DNA from 2 places in the Microbacterium sp. 4NA327F11 genome. Region 2 is predicted to be linked to the other one. Evidence: predicted binding sites of a transcription regulator. Region 2 holds the regulator's gene; the other holds the start of a gene.
What was found. Region 2 encodes HrcA, which represses chaperone genes, less so after heat shock. Its sites were predicted from a motif close to TTNGCACTCGNNNNNNNCGAGTGCNAA; they were not measured.
Positions count from the first base shown of each region.

Region 1 (3,413 bases), on a different contig from region 2:
TAGGCGATGTGCGGGTCGATCGTGCCCGCCTCCAGCGCCCGCGCGACGTCGCCGATGAGGCGCGCGCGGATCACGGCCCCCTCGGGTTCGTGCAGGTAGGCGCCGACCGGGCGCGCGTCGACGTCGGGAGCGTCCCCGGCCGCCGTGATCTCGTGCACGCGCTCCCCGCGGATCACGAGTGCCGCCCGGCGCACGCCGTCGCGGGCGAGCGTGCCGGTGAAGAGCACGAGCTCGACGGTCGATCCGTCCACCGAGATCCACTGCGCCTCCGCATCCGCGGGGATCTCGGCCCGATCGAGCGCGGGCCCGAGCTTGATGCCGGCGCTCGTGCGCGCCGCGAGCGGGAACACCCACTCCAGCGAGGGGGTGTACTCGGATGCCGCGACCCGCGCCTGCGCGTCGTGACCGGCGACGCGGCGGGCCGGGTCGAGCCACACGGCGTCCACGCCGCCGAGGTCCACGTCCTCGGCGCGGGCGTGACGCACCTCGACGGCATCGCCGAACGGGGCGAGGTTGTACGCGGCGACAGCCGCTGTCACCTCGTCGGCGTCGACGGCGAGGACCGACATCCCGAGCCCGGCGAAGCCGAGGCTGTCGCCGCCGATGCCGCAGCCGAGGTCCGCGACGCGCCCGATGCCGGCGTCGCGGAATCGGGCGGCATGGCGGGCGGCGACGACCGGGCGTGTCGACTGCTCCAGGCCCGCGCGGGTGAAGAGCATGCCGGCGGCGAGGTCGCCGAACTTGGCGGCGCCCCGGGCGCGCAGGTGCGCCTGCGAGACGAGCGCGGTCACGGTGTCGGGGTCGAGGCCCTCGGTCCGCAGGCGACTCACCGCGCGGGCGGTGTCGTCGGTCGTGGCGAGGGGCCCCAGCTCGTCGAGCCGGCGCAGCCCCTCGGGGGTGAGCACGGCGCGCAGCTGGTCCATCCGCATCCCGCCAGCCTAGGCCGGAGCGTCCCGCGACGAGCGCGACGGCGTATGACGTCTTCTGGCACTCGCGTTGCATGAGTGCCAGCACTTGCCTACACTGGCGTTAGCACTCTCGGTATGTGGGTGCTAACGAGTCTTCCGTCCAAGAAAGAGGTACACCGTGTCGGTTTCCATCAAGCCGCTCGAGGACCGCATCGTCATCCAGCAGGTCGAGGCCGAGCAGACCACGGCCAGCGGGCTCGTCATCCCCGACACCGCCAAGGAGAAGCCCCAGGAGGGCCAGGTCGTGGCTGTGGGCCCGGGTCGCATCGACGACAACGGCAACCGCATCCCGCTCGACGTCGCCGTCGGCGACCGCGTGATCTACAGCAAGTACGGCGGCACCGAGGTCAAGTTCGGCGCCGACGAGTACCTCGTGCTCTCGGCTCGCGACGTCCTTGCCGTCGTCGTTCGCTGATCGACTTTCCGAAGGGTCCGGATGCCGCGGCATCCGGACCCTTCGTCGTTCCCGCCGCACGCGCGGTGAACCGTGGCGGGAATCGTGCGGAGCCTGGCGCCCTGCGCGCGGCCGGCGCGGTCGCCACGTCGAGGGGCGGGAATAGGGTGGATCGGTGACCCCCGAGAGCCCCGCCGACGCCGCCCGCCGCAACACCGTGGGCGGCCTCTACGCGGCCGCGGCCTACCTCATGTGGGGCTTCCTGCCGCTGTACTTCGCGGCGCTCGCGCCGGCGTCGGCGTGGGAGGTCATCGGCTGGCGCATCGTCTTCTCGCTGGTCTTCTGCGCGCTGCTCATCCTCGTCACGCGGTCGTGGGGTCGCATCGTCGCGATCGCCCGCCAGCCGCGTCTGCTCGCCCTCACCGCCCTCGCGGGTCTGCTGATCTTCGTGAACTGGCAGGTGTTCCTGATCGGCACCCTCAGCCACCACATCATCGAGACGAGCCTGGGCTATTTCATCAACCCGATCGTGACGGTGCTGCTCGGCGTCATCGTGCTGCGCGAGCGGCTGCGTCCGGTGCAGTGGGCGGCGATCGGTCTGGCGGTCGTGGCCGTCGGCGTGATCGTCGCCGGCTACGGCGAGTTCCCCTGGATCGCCGTGACCCTCGCGCTGTCCTTCGGCGTCTACGGCCTCGTGAAGAAGCGCATCGGCCCGAGCGTCGACGCCGTCAGCGGACTCACCTTCGAGTCCCTCTGGCTCGTGCCGATCGCCGTCGTCGAGCTCGCGATCGTGTCCGCGACGTCGGGTCTGACGATCGGCACGGCGGGCGTCGGTCACACCCTGCTCCTCGTCTCGGCGGGCATCGTCACGGCCGTGCCGCTGCTCCTGTTCGCCGCCGGCACCCGTCGTGCGACCCTCACTCTCGTCGGCCTCCTGCAGTTCATCGCGCCGATCCTGCAGTTCCTCACCGGGTGGCTGCTCATGGGCGAGCAGATGACGACGCAGCGCTGGGTCGGGTTCGGCATCGTGTGGCTCGCGCTCGCCGTGCTCTCGGTCGACTCCGTCGTCGCCGGGCGCCGTTCGCGGCGCGCTCGCGGCGCCTCGGACGTCGCCGAGCTCACCTGAACGGCGGCACACCGCAGACGAGCGGATGCCGCATCCCCGCGGCTCTTCACCGACGAGATCGTGCCTCTCACACGCCTTTCATAACGATTTCGTCGCGGAAAGATCACGTCTTCATGAGTGAAACATGTTCGTGACACAACGGGGATACGTTTTCGCGCAAGCGGACGCGGGGGAGAGGCTCCCGTGCGCCGCGCCCACACGAAAGGACAGAGCCACCATGGTTCATCCCAAGAAGGCCCTCGTGGCGGCTGCGGCCCTCGCGGGTGCCGCGACGCTCGTGCTGGCGGGGTGCTCGAGCTCGAGCACGCCGACCTCCAGCGCCAGCGCCTCGGCCTCCACGCACGCCGACCCCGCTGCGGCGTGCAAGCCGGGCACCCCGAGCACCGGCCCGCTCAAGATCGCGACGATCCTGCCCCAGACGGGTTCGCTGGCGTACCTCAACCCGCCCGCCGAGGCCGGCTACGGCCTGGCCGTGCAGGACATCAACGCCGCCGGTGGCGTGCTCGGCCAGCCTGTCCAGGTCGGCCCGATCACCGACTCGGGCGCGTCGAGCGACCTCTCCGTCTCGACCGCTTCGGCCGCCCAGATCGCCAGCTCCGACGCGCAGGTCGTGCTCGGTGCCGAGTCGTCCAGCGTCACGCTGAACTTCGTCGACACCATCACCTCCAAGTGCAAGGTGCAGCTCTCGCCCGCGAACACCGCGACGGCGCTGTCCGGCTACTCGAGCTACTACTTCCGCACCGCTCCGCCGGACACCGTGCAGGGCTCCGCGCTGGGCAACCTGATCGTCGGCGACGGCGTGCAGAAGCTCGGCTTCCTCGTATTCAACGACGCGTACGGCACCGGCCTGCGTGACGTCGTCGAGGACACCGTCACCAAGGCGGGCGGCTCGATCGTCTATGGCGCCAAGGGCAAGGGCCAGGAG
Region 1 is NZ_SCOB01000013.1:35,424-38,836, reverse strand. It holds gene FFS51_RS09800 (THUMP-like domain-containing protein) at 1-929, opposite strand, end outside; gene groES (co-chaperone GroES) at 1,087-1,383, shown strand; gene rarD (EamA family transporter RarD) at 1,538-2,488, shown strand; gene FFS51_RS09785 (ABC transporter substrate-binding protein) at 2,706-3,413, shown strand, end outside.
Region 1: groES (co-chaperone GroES) is a predicted target of HrcA. The motif match lies at 985-1,011, and genes of this name have one in related genera.

Region 2 (3,413 bases):
ACCGTGGGTGGCCGCGGGAGCGAGCGTGCGACTGCACGGCCGTGTCGACGGCATGAACGCCGACGGGCACCTCCGGGTCATCTTCGTCACGGAGGAGCCGCGCCGCGTCGGATTCGTGCTCGGCACCCTCGGCGAGTCGGTGGTCAGCGGGGAGGAGTCGTTCCTCATCGAGTGGCTCCCGAACGATGAGGTGTGGTTCTCGGTGCGGGCCTTCGACAGCCCGACCGCGTTGTCGTACCGGGCGCTGCGCACCCTCGTGCGCCGTCGTCGTCGTGCGCTGTTCACCCGCTACCTGCGCGCGGTGTCGCCCATGTTCACCACCCCGGCCTGATGCCCTCAGCGCTTCCCCTCGGCGATCCGGCTCCGGCCGACGGCGGCCTGCCCGACCTGCTCCCGGCCGCGCACCCCGACTTCGGCGTGTACGTGCACGTGCCGTTCTGCCGCGTGCGCTGCGGGTACTGCGACTTCAACACCTACACGGCGACGGAGCTGCGCGGCGCCAGCCAGGCGGACTATCCCGACGAGGTCGCGCGGGAGATCGCGCTGGCCGCGCAGGTGATGGATGCCGCGGGCCGGCGGCGGGCGGCGACATCCGTGTTCTTCGGCGGCGGCACGCCGACGCTGCTCCCGGGCGATGCGCTCGCGCGCATGCTGGGTGACGTGCGCGACGCGTTCGGCATCGCCGCCGATGCGGAGGTGACGGTCGAGGCGAACCCCGACACGGTCACACCGGCGCTGACGGCGAGGCTCGCCGAGGCGGGCGTGACGCGTCTGTCGATCGGCATGCAGTCCGCCGTTCCGTCGGTGCTGGCGACCCTCGACCGCACCCACGAGCCGGCCGCGGTCCCGCGGGCGGTCACTGCGGCGCGCGCGGCCGGGCTGCAGGTGAGCGTCGACGTCATCTACGGCACGCCGGGGGAGACGCTCGCGGACTGGGAGCGCACCCTCGACGCCGTCACCGCTCTCGAGACCGACCACGTGTCGGCGTACGCGCTGATCGTGGAGGAGGGCACGGCGCTTGCCCGCCGCATCGCACGCGGGGAGATCGACACGGTCGACGACGACGTGCAGGCCGACATGTACGAGCTCACCGACGCGCGCCTCGCGGCGGCGGGGTACGGCTGGTACGAGGTGTCGAACTGGTCGCGCGATGAGGCGACCCGCTCGCGACACAATCTCGCCTACTGGCGCGGCGCCGACTGGTGGGGGTTCGGGCCGGGCGCCCACTCGCACGTCGGCGGCGTGCGCTGGTGGAACGTGAAGCACCCCGCGGCGTACGCGCAGCGCCTGTCGGTGGGTTCCTCGCCCGCGGCGGGACGGGAGTCGCCGGATACCGCGTCCCGCGCCCTCGAGCGCACGATGCTCGAGGTGCGCATCGCCGACGGGCTGGCCGTGGCGAGCCTGCCGGCCACCGGTCGCGCGGAGGTGGCGGGGCTCATCGCGGACGGCCTGGTCGACGGGGCATCCGCCATCGCCGGGCGCCTCGTCCTGACGCTGCGCGGTCGACTCCTGGCCGACGCGGTCGTGCGACGGCTCACCGCCTGAGCCATGTGCGTCGCGCCGCGAGTGGCACCCCGGTCCGCGCTAATATTGGCACTCACGTGATGTGAGTGCCAGCGAGGGGAGGCGGAATGGTCAGCGAACGCGGCCTCGACGTCCTGCGGGCGATCGTGCAGGACTACGTGGCGACCCGCGAACCGGTCGGCAGCAAGTCGATCGTCGAGCGCCATGCCTTCGGGGTGTCGGCCGCCACCATCCGCAACGACATGGCGCTGCTCGAGGACGAAGAGCTCATCAGCGCGCCGCACACTTCGTCGGGACGCGTGCCGACCGACAAGGGCTACCGCGTCTTCGTCGACCACCTCGCCGAGTTGCGACCGCTCAGCACTGCCCAGCGCAACGCGATCGCCACATTCCTCGAGGCCCCTGCCGACCTCGACGACCTGCTCGCGCGCACTGTGCGCGTGCTCACGCAGGTCACCGGCCAGGTCGCTCTCGTGCAGTACCCGTCGTTCGAGCGCGCGAACGTGACGCACATCGAGCTCGTGCACCTCGGCGGCCCGCGCGTCGTCGTCATCCTCGTCACCGACACCGGTCGTGTGTCCCAGCGGATCGCGAGCCTCGGGACCGACCTCGACGACGCGGATGTCGCGACCCTCCGCGCCCAGGTCTCGGTGCTGGTCACGGGCGGCTCGGTGCAGGAGGGCCTCGGCAAGATCGCCCACACCCTCGCCGAGACGTCCACCCGTTCACCGCGAGAGGATGCTGCCTCGCGCGCGCTGCTCGCTGCCGTCGCCGAAGAGCTCGAAGAGTTCCGTCAGGATCGCCTCGTGATGGCGGGTGCCGCGAACCTGGCCCGACGCGAGTCGGACTTCCAGGGCAGCATCTACCCGCTGCTGGAGGCGATCGAGGAGCAGGTGACCCTGCTCAAGCTCATGACCGAGATGGCGGTCGACGCCGAGGGCCTGGCGGTCTCCATCGGCCGCGAGAACGAGGCGTTCGGGCTGAGCGAGGCATCCGTCGTGACCAGCGGCTATGCCGGCACGATCGGCGAGGCACGCCTGGGTCTGCTCGGGCCCACGCGCATGGACTACGCGACCAATCTCAGCGCCGTGCGCGCCGTGGCTCACTATCTGAGCCGCCTCATGGCCGACGACGAGCGCGCGCGATGACGAATACGACCCTGCCCGCTTCGCGGGCGGAGAGGTGACTGTGGCCGACCACTACGAGGTGCTGGGCGTCGAGCGCGACGCGAGCCCCGAGGACATCAAGAAGGCGTATCGACGGCTAGCCCGCCAGCTGCACCCCGACGTCAACCCGAGCCCCGAGGCGGCGGAGCAGTTCAAGCTCGTCACCCACGCGTACGACGTGCTCAGTGACGCCGATCAGCGACGCGCCTACGACATGGGCGGCGAGACGGGATCGCCGTTCGGCGGCGCCGGGTTCGGCGGCTTCAGCGACATCTTCGACACCTTCTTCGGCGGGGGCGGTGGGAGCCGGGCGCGCGCTCGTTCTCGCCGGGAGCGCGGCCAGGACGCGCTCGTGCGCGTGACGCTCGATCTCGCCGACGTCGTGTTCGGCGCGCATCGCGACCTCGAGGTCGACACCGCTGTGCTCTGCGAAACCTGCCAGGGCTCGTGCTGCCAGCCGGGGACGGCTCCCGTCACCTGCGACATCTGCCACGGCACCGGACACATCCAGCGCACGGTGCGCAGCCTCATCGGCAATGTCGTCACGCAGCAGCCCTGCGCGAGCTGCCAGGGCTACGGCACGACCATCCCGTACCCGTGCGCCACCTGCCAGGGCCAGGGACGCGTGCGCTCGCGTCGCACGGTCTCCGTCGACATCCCGGCCGGCGTCGAGACGGGCCTGCGCCTGCAGCTGCCGGGCTCCGGTGAAGTGGGACCCGCGGG
Region 2 is NZ_SCOB01000018.1:27,472-30,884, reverse strand. It holds gene FFS51_RS11550 (DUF1990 domain-containing protein) at 1-331, shown strand, start outside; gene hemW (radical SAM family heme chaperone HemW) at 331-1,545, shown strand; gene hrcA (heat-inducible transcriptional repressor HrcA) at 1,632-2,672, shown strand; gene dnaJ (molecular chaperone DnaJ) at 2,713-3,413, shown strand, end outside.